Regions from separate parts of the Pseudarthrobacter sp. NPDC058196 genome, predicted to be linked through region 2. Evidence: riboswitches for the same ligand, from Rfam matches in the RefSeq annotation. Region 2 holds a riboswitch; each other region holds the start of a gene.

Region 1 (9,856 bases), on a different contig from region 2:
CCGTGTTGTCGGGCAGCAGTCCCACGAAGGTCAGGCCGTCCTGGACCCATGTGAACGGCCCCTGGGTTTTGGCTGCTGTTGGCGGCAGCCAGCCCTTGGTGTCACGGAACACCACCACGTCCCCGCGGCTGAGCGCAAACGGCTCCGGGACCAGGAGATTGACAAAGATCCGGTCGTCCACATCAAGGGTGTTCACCATGGACTCGGACGGGATGAAGAACGCCCGGAAGAGGAAGGTCTTGATGAGGAAAGACAGCACAACGGCGATGACCACGACGGTGGCGATTTCCTTGAGCCACCCGAGCAAAGGGTTGCCCGCGGCCTTGCCGGCCGGTTTGGATCCGGACCTGCCCTTCCGGTGGGAGGGCGCGCCCGCCTCGGGACTGTCGCCGGGCTCTGCGGAGGTTGGAACGGCCTGGTCTTCTGCGGCGCCGTCATGGCGCGGTTCAGGATTCCGCGCTGGGTTCTCGGGCATTTACCGTCCGTTCTGTGTTGTCGGCCCCACCACTGGCGGCCGTGCTACTGGAGCAAATCTATCAAGGGGCCACAGGATCTGGACCGGCCGGCCAATCACGCGCTCCAGCGGGACCATGCCGCCGCCGGGAGCGCCCAGCAGGCTGCGCGAATCGGCGGATACCGACCGGTGGTCCCCCATCAGCCACAGCCTGCCCTCGGGGACCACCGAGTTGAATTTTTGCGTGCTGGGGGCCTCCCCCGCAAAGATGTACGGCTCATCCAGCGGCACCCCGTTAACGGTGACCTTGCCGCCTGCGTCACAGCAGGCCACGGTATCGCCCGGAAGGCCTATGACCCGCTTGACGTAGGTGGTGTCGCTCCCGGTAAGGCCCAGCCACTGGGTGAGTCCGGTGGCGGCGTCCATCAGCGGTCCCCTGCCGCTGCTCAGGGGCGCGAACGTTCCGCGTCCGTCAAAGACGACGATGTCCCCGCGCCTGATGGGGTCGGCCTGGAAATCCGTGCGGGAGACCAGGATCCGGTCGCCGCCTTGGAGCAGCGGCTCCATGGACTCCGAGGGAATGTAGTAGACATCGAGCCATAAGGAGCGCACCACGCCGCTGATGGTGACGGCAAGGACCAGGGCCAGGAACGCAAAACGCCAGCCCATGGTGCGGGGCTGGCGTTTTGTCTGGTGCATGGTCCGTATCCTGGCGCTGGTGGATTGCTCCGGCGCTTGCCGGCTACGGCCGCGTCCCAGCCAAGTGACAAGTCCGAATGGAACTTACTTGCCGGTGGCGAAGTCGCGCTTTTCCTTGATCTTCGCAGCCTTACCGCGCAGTGCGCGCATGTAGTAAAGCTTGGCGCGGCGGACGTCACCCTTGGTGACGACCTCGATCTTGTCGATGATCGGGGAGTGCACCGGGAAGGTACGCTCCACGCCGACACCGAAGGAAACCTTGCGGACAGTGAAGGTTTCGCGGACGCCATCGCCCTGGCGGCCCAGGACAAAGCCCTGGAACACCTGGACACGGGAGTTCTTGCCTTCGATGATGTTCACGTGGACCTTGAGGGTGTCGCCCGCGCGGAATTCGGGAACATCATTGCGCAGCGAGGCTGCATCGAGGGAATCGAGAATATGCATGGTTGCACTCCTGGTGAACGCCACAGGTCATTCACTTTGGGTCACGGCAGGAAAGTCCGGCCGCCTGGGAGCGGGCCGGATTATTGCTGCCGAAGTAGTGTGGTCCGGCCGCTTCAATGGGTGACGGGGCCGGTTGTCCGGCTGTTGGCCGCGCTACCCCCTGTGGCAGGTGCGGACCCAGCAGACACAAAGGTCAATTTTGCCACAGTGGAAGGGCTACGCCAATTCCGCGCCGGCACGGGAGCTATTCCTGCTCCCCCGGCGCCGGGTCCGGGCGGCGGGCCAACCTTCCGGCCACGACGTCGTACCCCAGGTTATGCAGTTCCGTGCGGTCCGCACGCGGAAGATTGCCGGCGTCGAACGCGTCCAGGAGGTCCGGGCGGCGCTCCGCTGTCCGGCGGTATTGCTCGTGCCGGCGCCACTGCGCGATCTTGCCGTGGTTTCCGCTGAGCAGGACCGCGGGGACCTCGCGGTCCCGCCACACGGACGGCTTGGTGTAGACCGGATATTCCAGCAGGCCATCGGAATGTGACTCCTCCACCAGGGACTCGGGGTTGCCAACCACGCCGGGCAGGAGCCGGCCGATGGCCTCCACCATGGCAAGGACGGCGACTTCCCCGCCGTTGAGCACGTAGTCGCCAAGGCTTACGGGGCGGACGGTGAAATGCTCCTGGGCCCACTCGATGACGCGCTCGTCGATGCCTTCATAGCGTCCGCAGGCGAAAGCAAGGTGCTCTTCGTCGGCCAGTTCATAGGCCAGGGCCTGCGTAAACCGCTCGCCGGCGGGAGAGGGAACGATCAGGACGGGTTTGTGCTGCGCATCGGGACGGCCGTGGGCCACCGCTGAGAGGGCCTGCGCCCACGGTTCGGGCTTCATGACCATGCCCGCACCTCCGCCGTAAGGTGTGTCGTCCACGGAACGGTGCTTGTCGGTGGTGAAGCTGCGGAGGTCGTGGACGTGCAGGTCCAGGATCCCGTCCTGGCGGGCCTTGCCGATCAGCGATAGCTCAAGCGGGGCAAGGTATTCGGGGAAGATGCTGACGACGTCGATCCGCATCTATTCCCGGCCTTCGGCTTCCGGGGATGCGGCATCGCCGGCGTTCAGTTCGAAGAGGCCGTCCGGCGGGGTGAGCAGGACGAAGCCCTCCTCAAGGTTAACCTCGGGCACAATCTGCTCCACGAACGGGATGAGGACCTCTTCGCCCTCAGGGGTGGTCACGGTCAACAGGTCCTGGACGGGCATGGTGGCGAGGGCTGTCACCTTTCCCACCACCTGTGAGCCGACCCGCGCCTGGAGGCCGACGAGTTCGTGCTCGTACCAGCCTTCGTCGTCATCCTCGTCGAGTTCTTCCGTTTCGATGAACAGCTTGGCTCCGCGGAGGGTTTCGGCCTGGTTGCGGTCAGTCACTTCCGCGAAGCCCAGCAACAGGATGTCCTTGTTCCAGCGCGCACTGTCCACCGTCAAGGGGCCGGAGGAGGCCGGTTCAACGACGAACTCCGTGCCGGGGACAAACCTGTCTTCGGGGGCATCGGTCAGCACCTGGACCGTGACTTCCCCGCGAATGCCGTGCGGCTTGCCGATCCGCGCCACCTGAAGCTGCATCTGTTCCTCTGTTCCGGGTTGTGGTTGGTGTGGGGTGAAAGCACTCCGGCCCCTCCACCTGGTGGTGGAGGGGCCGGAGCGAAACTGAAAGTTGCCGAGCGCTCAGCGGCGGCGGTCGGTATCGACGACGTCGACCCTGACCGGTTCGCCGCCGGCCAGTGCTGCCACCACGGTGCGCAGTGCGCGTGCCGTGCGGCCCTGGCGGCCAATCACCCGTCCGAGGTCATCCTGATGAACCCGCACCTCGAGGGTGTCCCCGCGGCGGTTGTTCTTCGAACTGACCTTGACGTCGTCCGGGGAATCAACGATTCCGCGGACAAGGTGCTCCAGCGCTTCTGCCAGCAATCTACTCAGCCTCGGTGGTCTCAGCTTCGGCGTCGGCCGGGGCCTCGGCAGCGTCAGACTTGGAGGCCTTCTTGGTGATGGCTTCCGGGATGATGACCGAGCCCTTCTCCGGAGCAACGAAAGCTTCCTTCGCGACCTTGGTCTTGAGGGTGCCTTCCTGGCCCGGGAGGCCCTTGAACTTCTGCCAGTCACCGGTGATCTTCAGGATGGCGGCAACCTGCTCGGACGGCTGGGCGCCGACGGACAGCCAGTACTGGGCACGCTCGGAGTTGACCTCGATGAACGAGGGCTCTTCGGTGGGGTGGTACTTGCCGATCTCCTCGATGGCGCGGCCGTCACGCTTGGTGCGTGAGTCCGCGACGACGATGCGGTAGTACGGGGCGCGCATCTTGCCGAAGCGCTTAAGGCGAATCTTTACGGCCACTTTTGTGGTCACTCCTGTTTCAGAAAAGGGGTGAACCCGGCGTTCTGCACCCGTGGGGCGGGCCGTACTTGCGGGCTCGAAGGACAGGATCCGGACGCGGAGAGAGGGGCCACGCAGATCGAGTACCTGTTTATTGTGCCAGATCAGCGAACTTATTTCGACTTGGCGTTGCGGCGCTTTGCGCCGCCGCCGGCCGCGGGATGGACCCTGCAGCGCCGGTCAGGCGGACCAGACGTACAGCCCGGTACGTTCGGCGTCGTCCAGCCCGGCCGCGAGCCTGGCGAGTTGCTCCACGTAAGTCCGGGCCTGGGCCGCACCGAAGGGCATGTCGTCCTGGGCGGCCCACTGCTCGGCGACGTCTTCGAGGACGTTGCCCTCACCTTCAGTCTCGTAGGACAGGAGGTCTGCCAGCGCACGGACCATGGCAGGCGGAACTGCGAGGAGGGAGTCACTGGCGACGTCCACCATGGTCAGCTCATAGTCGGCGCCGCCCGCGTGAACGGCAGTCCCGGCGAGGTCGCCGAGCTGTTCGATTTCGAAGTCACTGACTCCCTCGATCCGCACGGCATGGCCGTCAGGACCGCCGTTTGCCGCGGGCGCGCTCCCTGCATCAAGGAGGCCGGCGCGTTTAAGCGCGGCGTCATGGGTGGCAACAAAGATCTCGGTGAAGCCCATGGCTGTTTGCCCTTCTTCCGTTGGCGGAACTGCGAGCCGGGAGCAGCCTGCGTCCCGGCCGTACGGAATCAGCCTAGTAGCTGTGGACCGGCAGGCGCACGCGCCGGGCCGGGGCGCACGGGGCAACTGGCGGCCCCGGCCGGCCTCCGTCCGCAGCAAGCTCAGCGGACGGCCACCCGCAGCCGGTTGCGCCACGGATCCTCGAACCGAAGCTCGGCGCCCGTGTGGTGGGCAGCCACTCCGGCGACCTTGAGGCGGTCGGCCAAGGCGCCGACGTCGTCCCCTGAAGGAACTTCGATGAGGACTTCGCCGAGCCCAAGGGTGTCCTTGCGCGGGCCGGCGCCGCGGCTGTTCCAGACGTTCATGGCCATGTGGTGGTGGTAGCGGCCGGCGGAAACGAACAATGCCTGCCCGTGCCAGCCCGCCGTCTTTTCGAAACCGAGGGTGCCCACGTAGAAGTCACGCGCCGTCTGGACGTCTCCCACCTGGAGGTGGACGTGGCCCACTCCTGCGGCCGTCACGCGCTGGCCTTCCAGCGATTCCTCAGTGAGGTGCTGCTCCAGGTAGCGCTGCGGGGGCAGCGCGAGGCTGTCCATCACCACGTCCGTCCCGTTCCAGGACCAGTTGCTGCGCGGCCGGTCCCAGTACAGTTCGATGCCGTTGCCTTCCGGATCGGTGAAATAAAAGGCTTCGCTGACCAAGTGGTCGGCGCTGCCGGTGAAGGACATCGGCTCGTATTGCGCCGCCGTGGCGATGGTGGCGGCGAGGGAGGCCTGGTTTTCAAACAGCAGCGCGGTGTGGAACAGTCCGGCCTCTCCCCTGCCGGGCAGGTTCAGCCCCGGAGCCGGGGCCAGGTGGACCAGCGGGCGGCCCAGACGGCCGAGGTACAGTCCGCCATCCTGCTCAGCCACCACCTCCAGGCCCAGTGCGCGCTGGTAGTAGTCGGTCATGACCTTCATGTCCCCCACCTTGAGCATCACCGTGCCCATGGCGAGGTCGGCAGGAAGCAGGTCCTGGCTGTTGGCTGCTGTGGTCATTGGAGGCTCCTTGGATTGGCGGCCGTCCCGATGGCGGCCTGTCACCTATTAAAATTACTTGAAGCTTCAATTTATTCCAAGTCCCGGACCCCCCCTTTCAGTCATTGAATAATGCGGCCGCCGAGCACGACGTGTTCCAGCCTGCCGATGGTCTCCGGGACCGCCCGTGGATCCTCACGGCACACGATCACGTCGGCGCGTGCGCCCTCCTCCAGGCTGTCCGCTCCGAGCCAGCGGCGGGCTGCCCAGCACGCTGCATCCAGTGCTGCAGCCATCGGCAGGCCCGCACCGTGCAGGGCGAGAATTTCGTCCGCGATGCGGCCGTGGCGGATGACGCTGCCGGCGTCCGTTCCGGCGAAAATGCGTACGCCGGCGGCGTAAGCCTGCGCTACGCGCTCCAGCCTCCGCTCCCAGAGGGACCTCATGTGGGCCGCGTACCGTGGAAACTTGGGCTCCGCTTGGGCGGCAATGTCCGGGAACGTGGCGATATTGATGAGGGTGGGCACGATCGGCACGCCTTGCTCGGCGAACCGGGGCAAGTGGCGGGGCAGCAGCCCGGTGGCGTGCTCGATGCAGTCGATGCCGGCGTCGAGCATCTGGTCCAGGGTGTCCTCGGCGAAGCAGTGGGCCGTCACCCGCGCACCTTCGTCATGCGCGGCACGGACGGCGTCGCGGACGACGGCGGCGGGAAAAGAGGGCGCCAGGTCACCGGCGCGCCGGTCGATCCAGTCCCCCACCAGTTTGACCCAGCCGTCACCGTCCCGGGCCTGCTTGCGCACGGCCTCGACGAGGCTCTCGGGTTCGACTTCGTGGGCGAAGCCGCGAAGGTAGCGCCGGGTCCGGGCGATGTGCCGGCCCGCGCGGATCAGTACCGGGAATTCCTTGCCGCCCTGCATCCAGCGAGTATCGGCCGGCGAACCGGCATCACGGACCAGCAGGGTTCCGGCGTTGAGGTCCGCCAGCGCCTGTGCCTCCGCCACGGCGGCCTCCACCGGACCGGCCGGCCCCAGCCCGATGTGGCAGTGGGCGTCCACGAAGCCCGGCAACACCCAGCCGTCAAGTACCCGGTCAGGTGGCGGTGCGGGCCGGCGGAAAGTGAGCGTGCCGTCCACGGACCAGAGTCCGTGCCGCACCTGCTCCGGCGCAGCCAGGACAGGTCCGCGAAAGTGAATGATTCCTGCCATCCGGGCATCCTTTCGTTGCCCGGTCAGGCTAGCATCATCGATTGTTACATCGGGCTTCCGGAGGGCTGTGGTAGCTTCGTTGCTGACCACACGGGTGCCCTTGCAGGGGCTGAGATCGGGCTGACGCAGCCTGCGACCGTTGAACCTGTCCGGGTAATGCCGGCGAAGGAAGTGAGTATTCCCTTGAGTACGCAAAACACCCAGTTGAACCCTGCCCTGCTGCCGTCCGGTTCCGATTCGGCCAGCGGTCCCGACACCGGATCCACACCGCCGGTGACGCAGTCCCTGGCATCGCATTCCCTGGCATGGATCGACGATGCCAGTTCCGGGATCCGGGTACCGGTGACGGAAATCGCCCTTGAGCCATCGCCGAACGGCACGCCGAATCCCCCCTTCCGGACCTACCGGACTGCGGGCCCCGGCAGCGACCCCGTGCGCGGGCTGCAGCCCTTCCGCGCCGAATGGATTGTGGCGCGCGGGGACACCGAGGCCTACACCGGCAGGGAACGCAACCTGCTCGACGACGGCCGCTCGGCCGTGCGCCGCGGAGCAGCCTCCGCGGAGTGGAAGGGCGCCCGGCCGGTGCCCCGCCGCGCCGTCGACGGCCGGACAGTAACCCAAATGCACTACGCCCGGCAGGGCATCATCACGCAGGAAATGCGCTTCGTGGCGCTGCGGGAGAACTGCGACGTGGAACTGGTCAGGAGCGAGGTGGCCGCCGGGCGCGCCATCATCCCGAACAACATCAACCACCCCGAGTCCGAGCCGATGATCATCGGCAAGGCCTTCCTGGTGAAGATCAACGCCAACATCGGCAATTCCGCCGTGACGAGCTCCATCGCCGAAGAAGTGGACAAGCTCCAGTGGGCTACCCAGTGGGGCGCGGACACGGTGATGGACCTGTCCACGGGGGACGACATCCACACCACCAGGGAATGGATCATCCGCAACTCTCCCGTCCCGATCGGAACCGTGCCGATCTACCAGGCACTGGAAAAGGTCAACGGCGAGGCCAACGCGCTGACCTGGGAAATCTTCCGGGACACGGTCATTGAGCAGTGCGAGCAGGGCGTGGACTACATGACCATCCACGCCGGTGTCCTGCTGCGCTACGTCCCGCTTACGGCCAACCGGGTGACGGGCATCGTCTCGCGCGGTGGATCGATCATGGCCGGCTGGTGCCTGGCCCACCACCAGGAGAACTTCCTGTACACGCACTTCGACGAACTCTGCGAAATCTTCGCCAAGTACGACGTCGCATTCTCCCTGGGTGACGGGTTGCGGCCCGGTTCCACGGCGGACGCCAACGACGCAGCGCAGTTCGCCGAGCTGGACACGCTGGCCGAACTGACGCAGCGCGCTTGGGAGTACGACGTCCAGGTGATGGTGGAAGGCCCCGGCCACGTGCCGTTCCACCTGGTCCGCGAAAATGTGGAGCGGCAGCAGGAGCTGTGCAAGGGTGCGCCGTTCTACACCCTCGGCCCGCTGGTGACCGATGTCGCGCCCGGCTACGACCACATCACCTCGGCAATCGGGGCCACCGAAATCGCCCGGTACGGCACCGCCATGCTCTGCTACGTCACGCCCAAGGAACACCTGGGCCTGCCCAACAAAGACGACGTAAAGACCGGCGTCATCACGTACAAGATCGCGGCCCACGCAGCGGACCTGGCCAAGGGCCACCCGGGGGCGCACGAGCGCGACGATGCTCTGTCCAAGGCACGGTTCGAATTCCGCTGGCGCGACCAGTTCGCGCTCTCGCTGGACCCGGTGACGGCGGAATCATTCCACGACGAGACATTGCCGGCCGAACCCGCCAAGACAGCGCACTTCTGCTCCATGTGCGGGCCCAAGTTCTGCTCGATGCGGATCAGCCAGGATATCCGGAATGAATATGGCTCGGCTGAGGCGCAAGCGGCACTCACGGCGGCGGCGTCGGGGATGCGGGCAAAGAGCCAGGAGTTCCTGGCCGCCGGCGGCAAGGTCTACCTGCCGGAACTGCAGATGCCTGCCGGCAACTAGGAGGCCCGGGCCGGCTCGCTGCGGCTGACCCCGCTGATGAACTGCCGGATGGTCCGGTCGCCTTCCACCGAGTCGTGGGGCCGGTGCCCGCCCGCAGCCACGCGGTGCAGGGCACCGGTCTCCCGCAGGTAACCGGCAATTTCCTCGTACAGCGGCTCCCACCCCCCGGTCAGGACCAGGGTGGGGACGCCGGGAACAATGTGCAGGGGAGCTTCCCACGACGGGACTTGGAGCCGCAGCCGGCGTGCGGACCGTTTCTCCTCCGTGGTGGCGGGCTGCTGGAGGTCCGTGGCATAGACCCGCCGGACGAACTCCCGTTGGAAGTCCTCGTCACTGAGCTTGTGTCGGACCTCGAGGAGGGGCTTCATCAGGCTGATGTGTGCCGCGGTTGCCGGCAGCTCCGCGGTCAGCGAGAGGCACGCCGGTTCCACCAGGGTCAACGAATAGACGAGGTCGGGGCGTTCGACGGCGGCCATCATGGCGGGGATGGCTCCCTGGGAGTGTGCCACCACATGTCCGCCGGCGGCGCCGCGGCCATCGTCAGCCAGGGACTGCAGCACGATGGCAGTGTCCTCGGCAAATGATGATTCCACCGGTTCCGCGACGGCGTCATAGCCCTGCCGGCGAAGGAACAGGGCGTCGAAGGACAGCGCCATGCCGTGCTGCCGGGGCCACGCGGCGGCGCCGAAAGCACCGGCGCCGTGCACGAAAACTACCCGCTGCTTGAACATGACCCAACCCTATTCCACGGCACCGACATCCGTGGCGAACTGCTACTTGCCCAGGAACTTGTCGAAGCCCTTGGGGAGGTTCAACTGCGAGGGATCGAAGTCGCCGCCCGGCTGGCCGAACGCGGCACCGGTGGGCAGGGCCTTGCCTGCATTGGCGCGCCGGGCCTCGGCATCCTTGCGTTCCTGCGCAGCCTTGGCCGGGTTGCCGGACTTCGCCTTCTTCTTCGGCGCGTTCTTG
Region 2 (9,856 bases):
TCCCAGGAGGCCCACGCCAGGACGCGGCGCTTGCTGGACGTCCGGGTTCCGGTTTCAAGTTCCGAGGCAGGCCGCATTGCCCCCTGAGCGCTGGCGCTGTTCATACGTTGAATCGTATCCGCCCGTGGCGAACACCCGGCGGAGCACAGCCCTGTGACGTGGGGGAATTCGCCGCCCGGCCCCACGCGGACCAGAAAAGGAGGGCCTTGAGCCTTGATAAACTGGAGCCTCCCGGATCTAACTTTCTTGCCGCCTGCTCCAACTTTTGACAATCGAATCCCTGACGTTGCGGAGATACCAGTGATAACAGTCCTTGCCGTGCACTTTTCGGTGGCTGTCCTGGCGCCTTTGCTCTTCAGGGCCTGGGGCCGGAACGCGTTCTACGCACTGGCGGCCGTCCCGGCTGTTTCCTTCGCCTGGTTGGCCTCCCAGCACGGCGCCGTCTATTCCGGGTCCGGTGCGGTCTCCGAAGTCTTCGAATGGATTCCCGGCCTCCACCTCGAGTTTGCGCTCCGGATGGATGCGCTGGCCTGGGTGATGTCCCTGCTGGTGCTGGGTGTCGGTGCGCTGGTGCTGCTCTATTGCGCCCGGTATTTCAAGCGGAAAGACCACGACCTCGGTGCGTTCGGCGCACAGCTGCTGGCGTTCGCGGGCGCCATGTTCGGCCTGGTGCTGGCCGATGACCTGCTGTTGTTGTTCATCTTCTGGGAACTCACCACCATCCTCTCCTACCTCCTGATCGGGTTTGCCAGGACCCGGCTCGCGGCCCGCCGGTCCGCCCTGCAGGCGCTGATGGTCACCACAGCCGGTGGCCTGGCCATGCTGGTGGGCCTGATCATGCTGGGCTACGCCGCAGGCACCTACCGCGTCTCCAGCATCCTGGAACAGGCGGCCGCGCTGGTCTCCGGACCGTCGGGCGCCACGGTGAGCGCCGCCGTCGTGCTCATCCTGGCGGGCGCCATCACCAAGTCCGCGCTGGTACCGTTCCACTTTTGGCTCCCCGGTGCCATGGCTGCGCCGACCCCCGTCAGTGCCTACCTGCACGCCGCGGCGATGGTCAAGGCGGGAATCTACCTGGTGGCCCGCCTTGCCCCTGGCTTTGCGGAGACGGCGTACTGGCAGCCCGTGGTCCTGGGGCTCGGCCTGGCCACCATGCTGGTGGGAGGCTACCGGGCGCTCCGGCAGACCGACATCAAGCTGATCCTCGCCTACGGCACCGTCAGCCAGCTGGGCTTCCTCACCATGGTGGTGGGCCTGGGGACGCCCGACGCCGCACTGGCCGGACTTGCAATGCTGCTGGCCCACGGCCTGTTCAAGGCCACGCTGTTCCTCGTGGTGGGCATCATCGACCACCAGTCCGGGACCCGTGATGTGCGGAAGCTCTCCGGCGTCTTCCGGTCCTCGCGCGCCCTGGGCATCGTGGCCGGTATCGGTGCGGCTTCCATGGCCGGGGTGCCGCTGCTGGCCGGGTTTGTTGCCAAGGAGTCGGTGCTCGAAGCGTTCGTGCACCACGCCACCGGCCCGCATGCCGGTCCTTGGGGCATGGTGGTGCTGGCCGGCCTGGTGGTGGGATCCATCCTGACCTTCGCCTACAGCGCCAGGTTCATGTGGGGTGCCTTCGCGGCCAAGCCCGGCGTGGAGCCCACCCCGTTCAAAGCCATCCGGCCTTCCTTCCTCGCCGCGCCTGCGGTCCTGAGCCTCCTGACCATCGCCTACGGGCTCTGGCCGGTGGCGGTCGACGCCTGGATCCAGCCCTACGCGGCGCTGTTCGCCTCCACGGCGTCCGAGGCCGGAACGCCGGCTGAGCAGGCCGGCCACCTAGCGCTGTGGCACGGTTTCACACCGGCACTTGGGCTGACGGCGGCCACGTTCGTGCTGGGCCTGGCCATGTACTTCGGCCGCAACGCCGTGGCCAGGGCGCAGGCACTGGTCCCGGGCTGGGTGGATGGCGACCGGGCCTACCAGCTCACCATCGGCGCCCTGGATGACGCCGCCGTCTGGATCACGGGCCGGACCCAGCGCGGTTCCCTCTACTTCTACCTCGCAGTGATCCTCAGCGTGGCGTTCGTCCTGCCGCTCACCGCCATCCTGCTCAGTGGCAATGCCCTGCCGCCGGACATCTACCTCGTGGACCCGCACTCGCCGCTGCAGCTCGTGGCCGGCGTGGGCATCGTGATTGGCGCCCTCGCCGCCGTCAAGGCCAATAAGCGCTTCCTGGCGGTGCTGATGGTCTCCGTCACCGGATACGGCATCGCGCTCATGTTTGCCCTGCAGGGCGCCCCCGACCTTGCCCTGACCCAGATGCTGGTGGAAACCATCATCCTCGTGGCGTTCGTCCTGGCCATGCGCAGCCTTCCGCCCGAGCTTCGTGACCGCACCGGCGGAAAGTACCGGGTGCTGCGCGTCATCATCGGGTTGGGCTTCGGCGTGACCATGGTGTTCGCCGCGATCTTCGCCATGGGAGCCAGGACGGCCATCCCGGTGTCGCTGCAGTTTCCGCAGCTCGCCTACGAGGGCGGCGGCGGCCTGAACGTGGTCAACGTGACCCTGGTGGACATCCGGGCGTGGGACACGTTCGGTGAGATCAGCGTCCTTGCCCTGGCCGCCACCGGCGTGGCCAGCCTGATCTTCGTCCGCGGCCGTGGCGACCGACTGCAACGGTCCGCCTCTGTTGCCGAGGGCACCGTGGGGCGGTACCACGGCGTGGACCCCGGGTCCCGCGACGGCGCGGCGCTGGCCATCAGCCGGAAGTTCGCCGCTTCGGCCCGGGACGCCTGGATCGTGGCGGGCAGGACCCTCGCCCCGGAACGCCGCTCCATCATCTTCGAAGTGGTCACCCGCCTGATCTTCCACTCGATGATCATCTTCTCGCTCTACCTGCTGCTGGCGGGCCACAACCTGCCCGGCGGCGGTTTCGCCGGCGGCCTGACCGCCGGCCTGGCCCTGACCATCCGCTACCTGGCCGGTGGGCGGTTCGAACTGCGGGAAGCCGCGCCGCTCAGCGCCGGTGCATTGCTGGGCACCGGCCTGGCCCTGGCCGCCGCCTCCGGCGTGACGCCCCTGCTGCTGGGCGGCCAGGTGTTCCAGTCCGCCATCATCGAAGTGTGGCTGCCCGTGTTCGGCGACATCAAGTTCGTCACCTCCACCATCTTCGATATCGGCGTGTATGTGGTGGTGGTGGGCCTGGTCCTCGACGTGCTGCGCAGCCTGGGTGCCGAGATCGATGAACACATGGAAGAGCGGTCCGCCGCGGCCGGGCCCGAACCGGCACAGCAGGACCAGGAACCGGACCGTATTCCTGCCGAGACCACCGCAAAGGGCAACGCATGAGCGTCAACCTGACCCTGCTGATCGTCATGGGCGCCCTGTATGCCTGCGGCATCTACCTGATCCTCGAACGCAGCCTCACCCGCGTCCTGCTGGGACTGATGCTGCTGGCCAACGCCACCAACCTGCTGATCCTGTCCACGGGGGGATACGCCGGCCTGGCTCCGTTTTTCACCAAGGACACCCCGGCCGGTGATTACAACGACCCCCTGCCGCAGGCCCTGATCTTGACCTCGATCGTGATCTCCTTCGCCGTCACGGCGTTCATGCTGGGCATCATCTACCGCACGTGGGTCCTGGCCCGCCAGGACGATATCCAGGACGACGTGGAAGACCTCCGGGTGGCGGAAACACCGAGCTTCGACGCGGAGGACGACGCAGAAATCCCGGCCGAAACGTCCGAGTTTCCGCTCGCCACCGTCACGGCGGGAGGCCGGGAAATGCCGGCCGAACAGGCAGCCGCGGAAGAACAACCCGGCTCGCCCACCATCGAATCCGGCCCGGAAGGCGGCACGAAGTGAACATCGCCAGCCTGGCCCCCCTCGCCGTCGTCCTTCCCATCCTGGGCGCCGCCCTGACCTTCCTCCTGATCCGGCACTCCCGGGCCCAGCGGGCGGTCAGCATCGGACTGTTGTCGCTCACCCTGGCCCTCGAATGCCTCCTGTTGGCCTCCGCCTGGAACAGCGGGACCGCCGCGGTGACCATCGGCGGCTGGCTGCCGCCCTGGGGCATCGTGATGGTGGTGGACCAGTTCTCCTCGCTGATGCTGGTGGTCTCCTCGGCCGTGAGCCTCGCCGTGCTGGTGTACGCCACCGGGCAGGGCATGGCCGACGGCGACGAGGACGCCCCGGTCTCGATCTTCCACCCCACCTACCTGATCCTGGTGGCAGGGGTGTCCAACGCGTTCCTCTCCGGGGACCTCTTCAACCTCTACGTCGGCTTCGAGATCCTCCTGACCGCAAGCTACGTGCTGATGACCCTGGGCGGTACCGGGCCCCGGATCCGCGCCGGCGTCACCTACGTGGTGGTGTCGGTGGTGTCCTCCGTGCTGTTCCTGATCGCCATCGCCATGGTGTACGGGGCGACAGGCACCGTGAACATGGCTGACCTCGCCCTCAAGCTGGGCGACCTGGACCAGGGCACCAAGACCCTGCTGCACGTCATGCTGCTGGTGGCGTTCGGCATCAAGGCCGCCGTCTTCCCGCTCTCCTTCTGGCTTCCCGACTCCTATCCCACGGCGCCGGCACCCGTCACCGCCGTGTTCGCGGGCCTGTTGACCAAGGTGGGCGTGTACGCCATGGTCAGGACCGAGACGCTGCTGTTCCCCGGCGACACCCTGAACACGCCACTGATGGTGGTGGCGCTGCTGACCATGGTGGTGGGCATCCTTGGTGCGCTGGCGCAAAGCGACATCAAGCGTCTGCTCTCGTTCACCTTGGTCAGCCACATCGGGTACATGGTGTTCGGGCTGGCCATGTCCTCGGTGGCCGGGCTGGCCGCGGCGGTCTTCTACGTGGCCCACCACATCACCATCCAGACCAGCCTGTTCCTGGTGACCGGCCTGATCGAACGCCGCGGCGGCAGTTCCTCGGTTGACCGGCTGGGCGGCCTGGCCAAGCTTTCGCCCCTGCTGGCGCTGCTGTTCTTCATCCCCGGCATGAACCTGGCCGGCATCCCGCCGTTCTCCGGATTCCTCGGCAAGGTGGGCCTGCTCCAGGCCGGCATTGAGCTGGGGACCCCGCTGGCCTATGCGCTGGTGATCGGCGGGGTGCTGACCAGCCTCCTGACGCTGCTGGCCATCGCCCGCGTATGGAACCGCGCGTTCTGGCGGAAGCCGGAGGACGCCGAGCACCCGGACCCTGTGCTCCTGGCCGGCCCCTCGGGGCGCGCGGCCGGGCCCGGGGCCAAACTCAACATGGTCACGCTCCTGCCGCGCACCATGGTGGGTTCAACCCTTGGCCTGGTGGTGCTCGGCGTCGCCCTCACCGTGTTCGCCGGGCCGCTGTTCGGACTCTCCGACCAGGCTGCGCGAGACATGCTCGACCGGGCCCCGTACATCCAATCGGTCCTCGGCGGCAATACCGCCGTCCCGGCCACCGTGACGGGAGGAGGACGATGAGCCGCAAACGGATTTCGCTGCGCCAGGAGCTTCCCCTCCTGGTGTGGCTGGTGATCGTGTGGGGTGCCCTCTGGCAGGACTTCAGCCCCGGGAACCTGCTCTTCGGCGCCCTGTTGGCGGTGGGAGTTGCCAGGTTGTTCTACCTTCCGCCGGTGGAACTCAGCGGCCGGTTCAACATCCTGTATGCCGTGCCCTTCGCCTTTGCCTTCCTGTGGAAAGTGGTGGTGGCCAGCGGCCAGGTCCTCTACCTGGCCACCGTCCGCGGACCCAAGGTGACCAACGCCGTCGTCGCGGTGAAGCTCCGGAGTCACCAGGACCTGATCGTCACCGCCACCGGGCATGTGATCTCCCTGATTCCCGGCTCCCTGGTGGTGGAAGTGGACCGCCCGGCCTCCACCCTGTACCTGCACGCACTCAACATCACCTCGAAGCAGGACATCGAGGGCCTGCGGAACGAGGTCCGGTCCATCGAAGCAGGCCTGATCCGCATCATGGGTTCCGCCGAAGAACTTGAAGCCGTCCGAATGGAGGCGTCCGCATGATGCCCGTTGTCCTGGCGGTCACGGCCGTCATCTTCTCCCTCGCCGCAGGCGGGGCCATCATCAGGATTGCCCGCGGCCCTTCGCTGCTGGACCGGGTCCTTGCAGCCGATGTCCTGCTGGCCATCCTGGGCGGGGCCCTGTGCGTGGACATGGCCGTGAACCGGCACCTGAACAACCTGATGCTGGTGGTGGCCATCTCCATCATCGGGTTCATCGGGTCAGTAACGGTGGCCCGGTTCGTCGCCGACCGGAGGGTGAACCCCCATGAATCCTGACTTCTCCGGCGCGGACGCGTGGATCGACCTTGCCTCCGCAGTGTTCATGGTGGTGGGTGCGCTGCTGTCCCTGGGCGCCGCAATCGGGCTGCTCCGATTCCCGGACCTGATGAGCCGCATGCACGCCGCCACCAAGCCGCAGGTCCTGGGCCTGTTCCTGCTGCTGGCCGCCATTGGGCTCCAGATGCGCACCTGGTGGGTTTGGCCGGTCCTGGTGGTGGCCTGGATCTTCCAGCTGCTCACGGTGCCGGTGTCCGCGCACATGGTGGGCCGGGCCGGCTACCGCACCAAGCACCTGCACCGGGAACTGCTCGCCGCGGATGAACTCGAGGCCGTAGTGCAAAAAGCCGCCGCCGAGGCTGCCCGGACGGACAACCACGACGACGGCGAAAACCGCCAGTAGCTAGACGATGTCCTGCGTCTTGGCGAACCGGGTGATGGCGCGCTGGGTGCCGCGGTTGGCCAGGACCTGGATGATCGCGCTGACGGAGGCGGAGATCAGTGCGAAGGTCAATGCCGACCTCAGGCTGGTGGGCACGTCCTCGCCCTTGCCGCTGGGCGGCTTCTGCCCCGTGGTCTTCTCCCAGATGGTGTTGACGAGCTTGGTGCCGACCAGGCCTGCGCCCAGGCTCACCCCGGTACCGAGCAGCTTGATGAAAAGGTTCATTCCTAGTACTCCTTGCGGGCGGAAAACGGACTGCCTCCAGCCTAGCCGCACACCAGGACTCGTCCGGGCAAGGGCATGGCCGGGATACTTTCCGGGCCGGCAAAGGCGGTCCGCGGTCACATCCGGTCCGGCAGCCGTCAAGGCCGCCGATCAGTCCCTGCGGGTGTAAACTTGACCACGCCCAATCCGGGCAGTATTTACACGCGTTACCCAACGAATATCAACACTTAAAAACGACAGGGGAGCGCCGCCGTCGGACAACCTGGCTATGCCGGGAGCCGCAGGTGGGCGCTGAGAGTGCGGGACAGCCGCAGACCCTCGAACCTGATCCGGTTAGTACCGGCGCAAGGGAGTCGAGTTCTCAAAGTGTCCGGCCGGACCGGCTAGAGTCCGCCAGCCGGAGCCACTTTCCCCTCCTGTTACCCAGGAGGATCACATGAGTACTGCAGCAATCAAGAAGACCACCAGCAGGTCCTGGCGCGTCGTCGACATCGTGGTGGCGGCCCTTGTGGCCATCGCCGGCGGAGTCATTTTCTGGGCCTGGGACCAGGGCGCCGCCGCCCTCTCGGCCCCCATGAACGCCGCCTACCCGCCCCTGACCGGGATCCTGGCCGGCGGCTGGATGATTCCGGGCGTGCTGGGAATGCTCATCATCCGCAAACCCGGAGCCGCCCTGTTCTGCGAAACGGTGGCCGCAACGGGCGAGCTCCTGATGGGTTCCCAGTATGGCGCCTCCGTCCTTTTCTCCGGTTTCATCCAGGGTCTGGGGGCGGAAATCATCTTCGCAGTGTTCGTCTACCGCAAGTTCAACCTGCCCGTGTCCCTGCTGGCTGGTGCGGCGGCGGGCTTCTTCTGCGGCCTGAATGACTCATTCGCGCCGTGGGGCTGGAACATCGCCTACCCGGGCGCAGACAAGCTCGCCTACATCGTCCTGACCACGGTGTCCGGCGCCGTCCTCGCAGGCGCCTTGTCCTGGCTCGCCACCCGTGGCCTGGCCCGCACCGGGGTGCTGAGCTCCTTCGCGTCCCGCAAGGCTGCAACGGAGCCAGTCTTCTCCTGATGGCACCCTCCCAGGACGCCGCAGGAGGCGTGCGCCCTGCCGCCATCACGGCCCGCGGCTGGGGCTGGCGTCATGCCGGCCGGGCAAAGCCTGCCGTCCACGCCCTCGACGTGGACATCAGCCCGGGCGAGCGGGTGCTCCTGCTCGGCCCTTCGGGTGCCGGGAAATCGACGCTCCTGCATGCCCTCGCAGGGGTCCTGGGTGACATCAACGACGACGGTGAGGCCGGCGACGCGGATGAATCCGGCTCACTGCTGGTTGACGGCGCACCACCTCGCGAGCGTCGCGGCCGGTCCGGCCTCATGCAACAGGACCCGGAGACGCAGGTGGTCCTCTCCCGGGTGGGGGATGACGTCGCCTTCGGCGCCGAGAACCTTGCCGTGCCCCGCGATGCCATCTGGGCGCGGGTGCACGAGGCGCTTGCCGACGTCGGGCTGTCCCACCTCCCGCTGGACCACCCGACGTCGGCCCTCTCCGGCGGGCAGAAACAGCGCCTGGCGCTGGCGGGCATCCTCGCGATGCGCCCGGGGCTGATCCTGCTGGACGAGCCCACCGCCAACCTGGACCCGGACGGTGTCCTGGAGGTCCGCGACGCCGTGGCGCGCTGCCTGGACAAGACCGGAGCCACCCTGGTGGTGGTGGAGCACCGGGTCTCCGTCTGGAAGGACCTGGTGGACCGGATCGTGGTCCTGCAGCCGGGCTCCGCCTCGGATCCCGCCGTGCTCCTGGACGGACCTCCGGACCGGGTGCTCAGCGAGGCCCGGGCCATGCTGACGGCCGCCGGAGTCTGGGTGCCGGGGTATGTGCCGGCCACCCGCCGCCGGTCCGGCGTCCCGGCCGCCGGGACCGGCAACCTCCTGCTGGCAGCCGAAGACCTGGCCGTCTCCCGCGAGCGTCCCCGCCGCAAAGGCTTCCGCAAAATCGCGCCGGTTCCTGTCCAGGAGGGTGTTGCCGCGCAGGTCCGGTCCGGCCAGGCGCTGGCCGTCACTGGACCAAACGGCGCCGGAAAATCAACGTTCGCGCTGACCCTTGCCGGGCTCCTTGAACCGGTGTCCGGCAAGGTGTCCGCCACCCTGGACCTCAACCGCGGTGCCGGAATCGACCCCTACACGTGGAAGGCCGAGCAGTTGATCTCACGGGTGGGAACCGTGTTCCAGGAGCCTGAGCACCAGTTCGTGACCGGCAAGGTGCTGGATGAGCTGCTGTTCGGGCCGCGGCATCTGGGCCACGGCGAGGACCGGGTGGAGGAACTGCTGGAGCGGCTGCGGCTCACCCAACTTGTGGACGCCAACCCCTACACCTTGTCCGGCGGTGAGAAGCGGCGGCTGTCCGTGGCCACGGTCCTGGCCGCCAGCCCGCAGGTGCTGGTCCTGGACGAGCCGACGTTCGGGCAGGACGCCAACACCTGGGCGGAGCTGGCCTCGTTCCTGTCCGAGCTCCTGGACGCCGGCACGGCAGTGGTGTCCGTGACCCACGACGCCGAATTCAGCGCTGCCCTGGGCGGGGCGGAGTTGCGGATGGCCGCTGCGGAACCGGTGGCGCCATGAGGCAGCAGCTGACCCTGGACGGCAACCGCGCCCTCCTGGCCAGGGCCAACCCGCTGAGCAAATTCGCCGCCGTCGTGCTCATCACCGCGGTCCTGGCGCTGTCCATCGACTGGGTGTCCGCGTCCGTGGCCCTGGCCTTCGAGCTGATGCTGTTTCCCTTGGCGGGCCTCACCCTGTCCCTGCTCTGGCAGCGGGGCTGGCCGCTGATCCTCGCCGCCGCCATCGGCGGATGGAGCACCTCCATCCTGGCGCCGGACAGCGGAAGGATCCTGCTCGACGCCGGCATCTGGACCATGAGCGAAGGGTCCCTCCAGCTGGG
Region 3 (9,856 bases), on a different contig from region 2:
CCGGAAAATAAGATGGAGCCGCGCCTGGCTCCGCTGTTCCGCGCCATGGACGTGCTCGGCGAACCCAACAAGGCGTTCCCGATCATCCACGTGACGGGAACCAACGGCAAGACCTCCACGTCGCGGATGATCGAGTCCGTACTTCGCGCCCATGGCCTGAGTACGGGGCGGTACACCAGCCCGCACCTGTCCAAGGTCACCGAGCGGATCAGCATCGACGGCCACCCCGTGCCCGATGAGACCTTTGTGCGGATCTGGGACGAAATCCGGCCGTACCTGCAGATTGTGGATTCGGAACTGGAAGCCGAGGGTCAGCCGCGGCTGACGTACTTCGAATGCCTCACCATCCTGGGCTTCGCCATCTTCGCTGACCAGCCGGTCAACGTGGCCGTGATCGAGGTGGGCCTGGGCGGCATCACGGATGCCACGAACGTCGGGGACGGCCAGGTGTCGGTGGTTACCCCGATTTCACTGGACCACACCGACCTGCTCGGCGACACCACGGAGGACATCGCCCACGAAAAGGCAGGCATCATCAAACCCGGCGGCTACCTCATCAGCGCCGCCCAGCCCATCGACGCGGCCCAGGTGCTGCTGGAGAAGGCCAAGGAAGTGGGCGTCCCCTTCCGCTTCGAAGGGGTGGAGTTCGGCGTCGAGTCACGCACCGTTGCCGTGGGCGGCCAAATGGTCACCATCCAGGGCATCGCAGGGCGCTACCCGGACCTGCTGGTGCCGCTGCATGGATCCCACCAGGCCCAAAACGCCGCCGTGGCGGTCGCCGCACTGGAGGCGTTCTTTGGCGGCGAAAAGGAACTCGACTTCGAGGTCCTGCAGGAAGGATTCGCTGCGGTGACCTCGCCCGGCCGCCTGGAAGTGGTGCGCACGGCGCCCACCATCATCGTGGACGCCGCACACAACCCGGACGGCATCAAGGCCTCCGCCGCCGCCCTGCAGGAAGCATTCACGTTCACCAGGCTGGTTCCGGTGGTGGGCGTGCTCAAGGAGAAGGACGCCGAAGAGATCCTGCGCGAACTCAAGGAATCCCTGGGCGGCCTGGCAGACGAGTACTGCTTCACCCAGTCAAACTCCCCGCGCGCCGTTCCGGCGGCCGAACTCGCCGAGCTCGCCGTTGACCTTGGCTTCGGCGAAGACAAAGTACACATCGCCGAGAAGCTGGACGACGCACTGGAATGGGCCGTCGAGCGGGCCGAAGCCTACGACGACCTCTCCGGTGCCGTGCTGGTCACGGGCTCCATCACCCTCGTGGCTGAGGCCCGGATCCTGCTCGGGAAGACTGAGGCGTAATCGATGGCCAGACTGACAAAGGCACAGCGCGACTGGCGCCCCGGGATGCCAAAGAAGCGCCGCTCCACCAAGGTCATGTTTGCCTCCACGGTGCTGCTCCTTGAAGCGTTCGTCATGTTTTTCGCCACCCTCGCGGTGTTCGGCCTGCGCCGGGACGAGTTCCCGCCGGCCCTCATCCTGGGCGTGGGCCTGGCCCTGAGTGCCATCATGGTGGTGGCCTGCGCGGTCCTCAACAAGCCCTGGGGGGTGGCCCTGGGGTGGATCCTGCAGGTCATCCTGGTCCTGACCGGCATCTTTGAGCCGGCAATGTTCCTGGTGGGTGCCCTGTTCGCTATCGCCTGGTGGTACGGGATCCGCACGGGCATCCGGCTTGACCGTGAAGCTGCGCAGCGCGCCCGCGAGCAAGCTGAATGGGAAGCCTCCCACCCGGACCAGGCCGCCGGCCCGGCCCAGCCATAGTCCCCGTAGACTTGACCTGAAACCCCACCCAACCCATTGGAGCAGTTGTGACCACAGAGCGCACCCTCGTCCTGATCAAGCCCGACGGCGTCGCCCGTAACCTGACCGGCGCCATCCTGGCCCGGATCGAAGCCAAAGGCTACAGCCTTGTTGAGCTGCAGAAGGTTGACGCCACCCGCGAACTGCTGGAGCAGCACTACGAAGAACACGTGGGCAAGCCGTTCTACGAGCCGCTGGTGGAGTTCATGCTCAGCGGCCCGGTCGTGGCGGCCATCTTCGAAGGCCACCGCGTCATCGAGGGCTTCCGTTCATTGGCCGGGACCACCGATCCCACGACAGCGGCACCCGGCACCATCCGCGGCGACTTCGGCCGGGACTGGGGCCTGAAGGTCCAGCAGAACCTGGTGCACGGCTCGGACTCCACCGAATCCGCCGGGCGCGAGATCAAGATCTGGTTCCAGGGCTGACAGGTCCCGAAACAGCAGGAAGCCCTTGGTTCTTCGGGACCAAGGGCTTCTGTTGTCTGCGGCCTAGAAGCCGGAGGTACCCGCGAACACCTGGATGAACGCGAAGAAAATGGTGGCGATGACGGCAACATACAGCAGTGCCGTGATGATCCAGCCGGAGTCACCGAGGATGCGCGTTGCCCGGGCGGGCAGGGGGATGACGCCCGCCGTGATGTTCCTGATGGTGGTCCAGACGAACAGCGGGATCATGGCCGACCACACGATCATGCAGAACGGGCAGAGGATGTGGATGGAGTAAAGGGCCTGGGACCACAGCCACACCACGAACGCGAAGCCCAGCGTAACGCCCGCCTGCAGGCCAACCCAGTACCAGCGGGCGAAGGTGGCGCCGGCGAGCAGGGCCATGCCAACGGTAATGATGATGGCGAATGCCACGATTCCGATGAACATGTTTGGGAAGCCGAATACTGAGCTCTGCCAGGTCTGCATGACCTGGCCGCACGAGATCCAGGGATTCACATCGCAGACGGTGGTGTGGTTGGGGTCCTTGAGTACCTCCAGCTTCTCCAGGACGAGGGTTCCGGAGGCAAGCCATCCCACGATTCCGGTGATGACCAGCAGCCAGCCGAACGGCCGGTTCCGGGTCATCCGGGGAAGGTTTTCGGCAGCAGTGGTGCGCGGATCGATGTCGCGATCGCTTTCGTGGGCGCTGACGGGGGCGATGCTGGGCATGGGTGTGGCGTCCTTTTCATCCGGTGCTCCTGTGCCTGATTGTAACGCCGGTGGCTGGTCCCGCCACCCAGGAAAGGCAACGGCAGCGCTGGCCTCCGCGGCGATCCAGCCCGGGTGTGAGAGAATGGACATGGCTGGAAGCCGATCCACATTCGGACTCCGGTCCGGTGGTTTGTTCCCAAGACCGCCAATGATGAGCAGGGCAGGCTTCGGAATTCTCCGGCACTCCCGCGACTCCATTGAGCGGCACCTGGTTGTGGCACGCAGAACAACGGGTTTTCAGAACATCCACCGGCTCCTGTGGGCTGCCGCACCCCAATGCCGGTGCGAACCTGGGAGCATCCATTTGACTTCTGTCAACGCCTGCGGGTTTTGACAATATGTGCCCCAATGGGTGCCGGATGTGGCGGTACGTCAGGGGCAGGAGTGTTGCCACATATGGAAAATGATCGAGAACTGGCCGTTAACGACGAAGCTGTGGCCACAGAGGCCGCTGCAGCACCGAAGAAGGCTCCGCGCACCCGGCGGAAGGCGGCGCCCAAGGCTGCCGAAGCGGTAAGTGCGGAGGGAGCCGCCGCGCCGGACCCTGCAGGGGACACGCCGGTGGAAGAACCCGTCGCAGAGAAGAAGGCGCCGGCCCGCCGCACCCGCGCCCGGCAGAAAGCCGACGCTGCCGAGCCCCTCCCGGCGTTCGCCGATGACGCTGGATCCACCGCTCCCGGCGCCGTTCCCGCGGGTGAGGTGCCCGCCGCAGCACCGGCCAATGAGAGCCCGGCTGCCGGCCCCGCCCCGGATGCCGCGGCGGACGTCGAAACGAAGCCTGTGCGCCGCCGTCGGGTAGCCACCCGCAAGGTTGCGTCCCCGTCCCCGTCCCCGGAAACTGCAGCGCCGGAAACTGCAGCGCCCGCAGCAGAGGACGCCGTGGAAGAACCGGCAACTGAAGAAACCCCCGAGCCAACGGCCGCAGCCCCGGAAGCCGACAGCCCCGCCGTTCAGGCGGCCCCGAAGGACGCTGGGCACGCACAGGAGCCTGCCGCCGCAACGGCAGTCCCTGAAGCCGGAAGCGAAGCGGCGTCCGCCGCGGCAGCAAGCCCCATCGGTTCGCTGTTCCTGGAACCCGGTTCCCCCACGTCTGTCCTCTTCCAGGCACCGGACCTGAGCACGGTGGTCCGCCCGGCAACGCCCGCGGCGGAGGAGGAGACTGACGAGGAAGAGGCCGACGAAGCAGACGATTCCACCAGCCGCCGCCGGCGCCGCAGCCGCGGCCGCCGTGGCCGGAGCCGCATCGGCGAGCCGACGGACGAGGACGTCGAGGGCCGCAGCGGTGACGCCGACGCCGAAGACGAAGCCGACGAGGACGCCAACGGCCCGCTGGAAGATGGCGTGACCTCCCGCCGTCGCCGTCGCCGCCGCCGCGGCGACCAGGACCTTGAGCTGACCGGGGGCGGGGATGACGATCCGCCCAACACGGTGACCCGTGTCCGTGCGCCGCGCGCCGTCAGCGAAGCACCCGTGAACAACCGGGTCACCAGCGTCAAGGGCTCCACCCGCCTTGAAGCCAAGAAGCAGCGCCGCCGCGAATCCCGCGACACCGGCCGCCGCCGCACCGTGATCACCGAAGCCGAGTTCCTGGCCCGCCGTGAATCCGTGGACCGGCAGATGATCGTCCGGCAGCGCGACGACAGAATCCAGATCGGCGTCCTCGAAGACGGCGTCCTGGCCGAGCACTTCGTGTCCAAGACCCAGCAGGACTCGCTGATCGGCAACGTGTACCTGGGCAAGGTCCAGAACGTGCTGCCGTCCATGGAAGCGGCGTTCGTGGACATCGGGCGCGGCCGTAACGCCGTGCTGTACGCCGGCGAGGTCAACTGGGAAGCCGTCAACCTCGAAGGCAAGCAGCGCCGCATCGAAAACGCTCTGAAGTCCGGCGACACCGTCCTGGTCCAGGTGACCAAGGACCCCGTGGGCCACAAGGGCGCCCGCCTCACCAGCCAGATTTCCCTGCCCGGACGCTACTTGGTGTACGTGCCCGGCGGCTCCATGACGGGCATCTCGCGCAAGCTGCCCGACGTCGAACGCAACCGCCTCAAGCGCATCCTCAAGGACCGCCTCCCCGAGCACGCCGGTGTCATTGTCCGCACCGCGGCAGAGGGTGCTTCTGAAGAGGAACTCACGCACGACATCAACCGCCTCCGCGCGCAGTGGGAAGGCATCGAGAGCCAGTCCACCTCCACCAAGGTCCTTGCCCCCGAACTGCTGTACGGCGAACCGGACCTGACCATCAAGGTGGTCCGCGACGTCTTCAACGAAGACTTTTCCAAGCTCATCGTCTCCGGCGAGGAAGCCTGGGACACCATCGAGGCCTACGTCACCTACGTGGCCCCGGACCTGGTGGGCCGCCTCGAGAAGTGGACCAAGGACCAGGACATCTTCTCTGCCTGGCGCATCGACGAGCAGATCCACAAGGCGCTCGAGCGCAAGGTGTTCCTGCCATCCGGCGGCTCCCTGGTCATCGACCGCACCGAAGCCATGACCGTGGTGGACGTCAACACCGGCAAATTCACCGGCAGCGGCGGCAACCTTGAGGAAACCGTTACCAAGAACAACCTCGAAGCTGCCGAGGAAGTGGTCCGCCAGCTGAGGCTGCGCGACATCGGCGGCATCATTGTGATCGACTTCATTGACATGGTTCTCGAGTCCAACCGCGACCTGGTCCTGCGCCGCCTCGTCGAGTGCCTGGGCCGTGACCGGACCAAGCACCAGGTTGCCGAGGTCACGTCCCTGGGCCTGGTCCAGATGACGCGCAAGCGCATGGGCACCGGCCTGCTGGAAGTCTTCGGCGAGCAGTGCGAGGCATGCGCTGGACGCGGCGTGGTGACCCACGACGATCCGGTGGAGCACCGCCGGGCCAACATCGTGGCGGCCGAACACCACGTCCAGCGCGCCGACAACCGTCCCGACACCCGTGGGGAGGCCCACCGCCCGGAGGGGCAGCGGACCGACGCCGGCCAGCCCGGTGCCCGCACCGAGCGGAAACGCCGCCGTGGACGCGGTAGCCAGCAGGCCGAGGCCGTTCCGGCACCGGCGGTGCATGTGCACACCGTCCAACCGGACCCCACCGACGCCGAGCGGCACGCCAAGGCTGAGGCCACCCGGCTTGCCCTGGCGAACATCGCCGCAGCGGCCCACGCGGCGCACCTGCACGACGACGAGCTGGCAGCTGCCCGGCACGCCCCGGCAGGGCAGGCTCCGGCCCCGCAAGCGCCGGTCCAGCCTGCTCCGGCAGCTGACGCGGAGAAGCACGACGCCGATGCGCACGGGCGTCCCGCAGCGGTCCTGACGTTCGGCGGCGAGAAAGTACCGCTTCCGTTCGTGGAGCACGCGGAGGAGCAGCACCCCAAGGCCGCCCTGACGCTGGACCGTCTCGCGGAAGCATTCGCGCACCTCGGCCAGCCGGAATCCGCCGTTGAGGCCGCACCGGAAAACCCCGCAGCCGCTGATGAGGCAACGGAACAGGCCGCGCAGGAAAGCCGGCCGCAGGGCGGCGAAGCCCAGGCGCGCGCCGCGGAAGCACCGGCCGGGAAGGACTACTCCGACCACACGCTGGAGCAGACCAGGCAGCGCAGGCCGCGCCGCCACCGTGCCGCCAGCCGCGCCCAGGGTGCCGCCAACGAAACCGCCGTCCAGCACCATGAGAACGTCCAACCCGCCACCACGGGGCACTCGCACGCAGCGAAGGTCCCCGAGCCCGCGAACCAGCAGGCGGCGGATACCGGCAAGCGCTCCGAGGAACCGATCATCCTCGGCGTGGGCGTCCCGGCTTCGGAGCTGTAAATCCCGGCAGGCCACCGCGTCGATAAGTGAAGTCCCCGCTTCGTGGACTATTCCCCCCGAAAATTCAGGGGGAACAGTCCACGAAGCGGGGACTTCCTGTATCCGGACGCTGTCACCTTCACCGTGCCACCGTGCCACCGGCTAGGCTGGGAATCCGACACGGGGTGCCGCGCAGAAGGCCGGCTGAGATCCACACCCGTTGAACCTGTCCGGCTAGTACCGGCGAAGGGATGTCTGTTGTCTTCGACCCTCTCCATGCCCCTGCCAACTGCCTCCACTGACCCCTTCGGAACCCCTGGGGGCCGCGACATCCCACGCGTCCTCTCCATCGCGGGCTCGGATCCATCCGGCGGAGCAGGAATCCAGGCGGATCTGAAAAGCATTGCAGCGCACGGCGGGTATGGCATGGCCGCCATCACAGCACTCACGGCGCAGAATACCCGCGGCGTCGTGGCCGTCCACGTTCCGCCTGCTGCATTTTTGGCCCAGCAACTCGATGCCGTCAGCGACGACATCACCATCGACGCCGTCAAGATTGGCATGCTCGGCGACGAAGCGGTGATCCGCACGGTCAGGCAGTGGCTCGAGAAGGTGCGTCCCGCCGTCGTGGTCCTGGACCCGGTGATGGTGGCCACCAGCGGCGACCGGCTGCTGAAGGAATCCGCCGAAGCCGCCCTCCGCGACCTGCTGCCGCTTGCCCACCTCATCACCCCCAACCTTCCGGAACTGGCCATGCTCGTGGGCGAAGAACCCGCGGGGGACTGGGAAGCCGCACTGGAGCAGGGCAGGCGCCTGGCGGATGCCACAGGCGCCACCGTCCTGGTCAAGGGCGGACACCTGTCAGGGGAGGGCTGCCCGGACGCACTGGTGAACACCGCCGGCCTGCTGGCCCGTGACGTCGTGGAAGTGCCTGGCGCCCGCGTCAACACCGGCAACAGCCACGGCACGGGTTGTTCGCTGTCCTCTGCCATGGCAACGGTCCAGGCGCGGCTGGGCGACTGGGAGGCGTCACTGCGGACGGTCAAGCCTTGGCTGGCCGGAGCGCTTGAGGAGTCCGGCCAGCTGGAGGTGGGCCAGGGGAGCGGACCCGTGCACCACTTCCACCATGTACGGCCCCACCTCCGGGAAGGCGGCTTCGCGGCACGGCTTTGGGCCGAAGCCCGGCAGGACCTGGCGGATATTTACGCCCTGGACTTCATCCTCGGCCTGGTCTCGGGCGAACTGGCCGAGAAGGACTTCGCCTACTATCTCGCCCAGGACGCCCAGTACCTGAACGGATACTCCCGGGTGCTGGCCCGGGCCAGCGCCCTGGCCCCCTCCGAGGCGGAGCAGCTGTTCTGGGCAGGCTCGGCCCGGCAGTGCCTGGAGGTGGAATCGGAGCTGCACCGCTCGTGGCTCAGCACCCGGCCCGGGCAGACGGGCCTTGGGCCGGTCACCAAGTCCTACGTTGACCACCTCACTGCCGTCTCGGCGTCGGGCAGCTATGCCGTCCTGGCCGCTGCTGTCCTTCCCTGCTTCTGGCTCTACGCCGAGGTTGGCAGGACACTGCACGCCCAGTTCCTCGCGGCAGGCGAACCGGACGGGCACGCCTACGCTGCGTGGATCCGCACCTATGCCGACGAAGGCTTCGCTGAGGCCACCCGGCAGGCCATCGCCATCGTGGACGAGGCCGGACGGAAGGCCTCCGACCACGAACAGGCGGCCATGGTGACGGCGTTCAAGCAGTCCTGCCGGCTTGAAATGGAATTCTTCGACGCGCCGCGCATCCACTCCTGACGACCGATGGCGGCGCCCCGGCTACAATGGATACGCACGGTTGCGGCGCTGCATGCCAGGTTGTGGTTACTATCACAGCCGGCCCTCCGGAACCAGCCTCATTTGCGGCTGGAGACGGATTTAGCGTATTCTGGATCTTCGGTGCTTACGCCAACACTTGGGTTATGACCCCACGGCGTTGAGGCACAGCGAGAAACCAGGCTTTTATTGAGTCGGTTCCGCACGCAAATTTTGTTATAAACGTCGAGAGAAGTGAGTTCCCAAGTGGTGTACGCGATTGTCCGCGCAGGCGGCCGCCAAGAGAAGGTTTCCGTTGGAGACTTCGTTACCCTGAACCGCGTCGCCGGTGGAGCCGGCAGCACCATTGAGCTGCCCGCACTGCTCCTGGTTGACGGTGACAAGGTCACCTCCGCAGCCAAGGACCTGGCCAAGGTAACTGTTACGGCTGAAATCCTCCAGGACCTGCGTGGTCCTAAGATTGTCATCCAGAAGTTCAAGAACAAGACCGGCTACAAGAAGCGCCAGGGTCACCGCCAGGAACTGACCAAGGTCAAGATCACCGGCATCAAGTAACCACCGGTTACTGTTCAGGCATTTCAACAGATTCCCCAGAATTTAGAGGCAGGCATTTCAGATGGCACATAAAAAGGGCGCGAGCTCCACTCGCAACGGTCGCGATTCCAACGCACAGTACCTCGGCGTCAAGCGCTTCGGTGGCCAGGTCGTTTCCGCAGGCGAGATCATCGTCCGCCAGCGTGGCACCCACTTCCACCCGGGTGCCGGCGTAGGCCGCGGCGGTGACGACACCCTGTTCGCACTGACCCCGGGCGCCGTTGAATTCGGCACCCGCCGCGGACGTCGCGTGGTCAACATCGTTGCTGCTGCAGCCGCAGAGTAACAACCAGTCTTGAAGCGGTGGAGCGGGCCTGAGGGCCCGCTCCACTGTTCTTTTAACAGCATTACAATCGTTGTGGCGTCCCCGGGCGCCGCGTAAACAGCATTCTGAGGAGATCCACGTGGCCAGCTTTGTAGACCGGGTAGTACTGCACGTATCCGGCGGAACCGGCGGCCATGGATGCGTTTCCGTCCACCGTGAGAAGTTCAAGCCCCTCGGCGGGCCCGACGGCGGCAACGGCGGCAACGGCGGCGACGTGATCCTCAGGGTGGACCACCAGACCACCACGCTCCTGGATTACCACCACGCCCCGCACCGGCACGCCAGCAACGGCGGTCCCGGCATGGGCGACTGGCGCGGCGGCAAGAACGGCGAAACGCTGATCCTC

What was found. Region 2 has a riboswitch for thiamine pyrophosphate ahead of ACFVVC_RS08735 (ECF transporter S component). Riboswitches for the same ligand answer to the same signal wherever they lie in the genome.
Region 1: another riboswitch for thiamine pyrophosphate. It lies ahead of thiC (phosphomethylpyrimidine synthase ThiC); the one in region 2 lies ahead of ACFVVC_RS08735 (ECF transporter S component).
Region 3: another riboswitch for thiamine pyrophosphate. It lies ahead of thiD (bifunctional hydroxymethylpyrimidine kinase/phosphomethylpyrimidine kinase); the one in region 2 lies ahead of ACFVVC_RS08735 (ECF transporter S component).

Annotation. Positions count from the first base shown of each region.
Region 1 is NZ_JBHVVN010000003.1:12,119-21,974, forward strand. It holds gene lepB (signal peptidase I) at 1-475, opposite strand, end outside; gene lepB (signal peptidase I) at 476-1,153, opposite strand; gene rplS (50S ribosomal protein L19) at 1,238-1,597, opposite strand; gene trmD (tRNA (guanosine(37)-N1)-methyltransferase TrmD) at 1,842-2,654, opposite strand; gene rimM (ribosome maturation factor RimM) at 2,655-3,200, opposite strand; gene ACFVVC_RS05150 (RNA-binding protein) at 3,303-3,545, opposite strand; gene rpsP (30S ribosomal protein S16) at 3,547-3,969, opposite strand; gene ACFVVC_RS05160 (hypothetical protein) at 4,189-4,644, opposite strand; gene ACFVVC_RS05165 (VOC family protein) at 4,806-5,681, opposite strand; gene ACFVVC_RS05170 (amidohydrolase family protein) at 5,783-6,865, opposite strand; TPP riboswitch at 6,946-7,053, shown strand; gene thiC (phosphomethylpyrimidine synthase ThiC) at 7,049-8,887, shown strand; gene ACFVVC_RS05180 (alpha/beta fold hydrolase) at 8,884-9,618, opposite strand; gene ffh (signal recognition particle protein) at 9,661-9,856, opposite strand, start outside.
Region 2 is NZ_JBHVVN010000005.1:113,771-123,626, forward strand. It holds gene ACFVVC_RS08695 (MFS transporter) at 1-104, opposite strand, end outside; gene ACFVVC_RS08700 (Na+/H+ antiporter subunit A) at 301-3,330, shown strand; gene ACFVVC_RS08705 (Na(+)/H(+) antiporter subunit C) at 3,327-3,848, shown strand; gene ACFVVC_RS08710 (Na+/H+ antiporter subunit D) at 3,845-5,446, shown strand; gene ACFVVC_RS08715 (Na+/H+ antiporter subunit E) at 5,443-5,988, shown strand; gene ACFVVC_RS08720 (monovalent cation/H+ antiporter complex subunit F) at 5,985-6,263, shown strand; gene mnhG (monovalent cation/H(+) antiporter subunit G) at 6,253-6,666, shown strand; gene ACFVVC_RS08730 (DUF4235 domain-containing protein) at 6,667-6,930, opposite strand; TPP riboswitch at 7,159-7,299, shown strand; gene ACFVVC_RS08735 (ECF transporter S component) at 7,367-7,990, shown strand; gene ACFVVC_RS08740 (ABC transporter ATP-binding protein) at 7,990-9,537, shown strand; gene ACFVVC_RS08745 (energy-coupling factor transporter transmembrane component T family protein) at 9,534-9,856, shown strand, end outside.
Region 3 is NZ_JBHVVN010000001.1:55,253-65,108, forward strand. It holds gene ACFVVC_RS00270 (bifunctional folylpolyglutamate synthase/dihydrofolate synthase) at 1-1,305, shown strand, start outside; gene ACFVVC_RS00275 (DUF4233 domain-containing protein) at 1,309-1,764, shown strand; gene ndk (nucleoside-diphosphate kinase) at 1,812-2,231, shown strand; gene ACFVVC_RS00285 (vitamin K epoxide reductase family protein) at 2,295-2,963, opposite strand; gene ACFVVC_RS00290 (Rne/Rng family ribonuclease) at 3,402-6,797, shown strand; TPP riboswitch at 6,948-7,045, shown strand; gene thiD (bifunctional hydroxymethylpyrimidine kinase/phosphomethylpyrimidine kinase) at 7,053-8,573, shown strand; gene rplU (50S ribosomal protein L21) at 8,838-9,146, shown strand; gene rpmA (50S ribosomal protein L27) at 9,208-9,471, shown strand; gene obgE (GTPase ObgE) at 9,590-9,856, shown strand, end outside.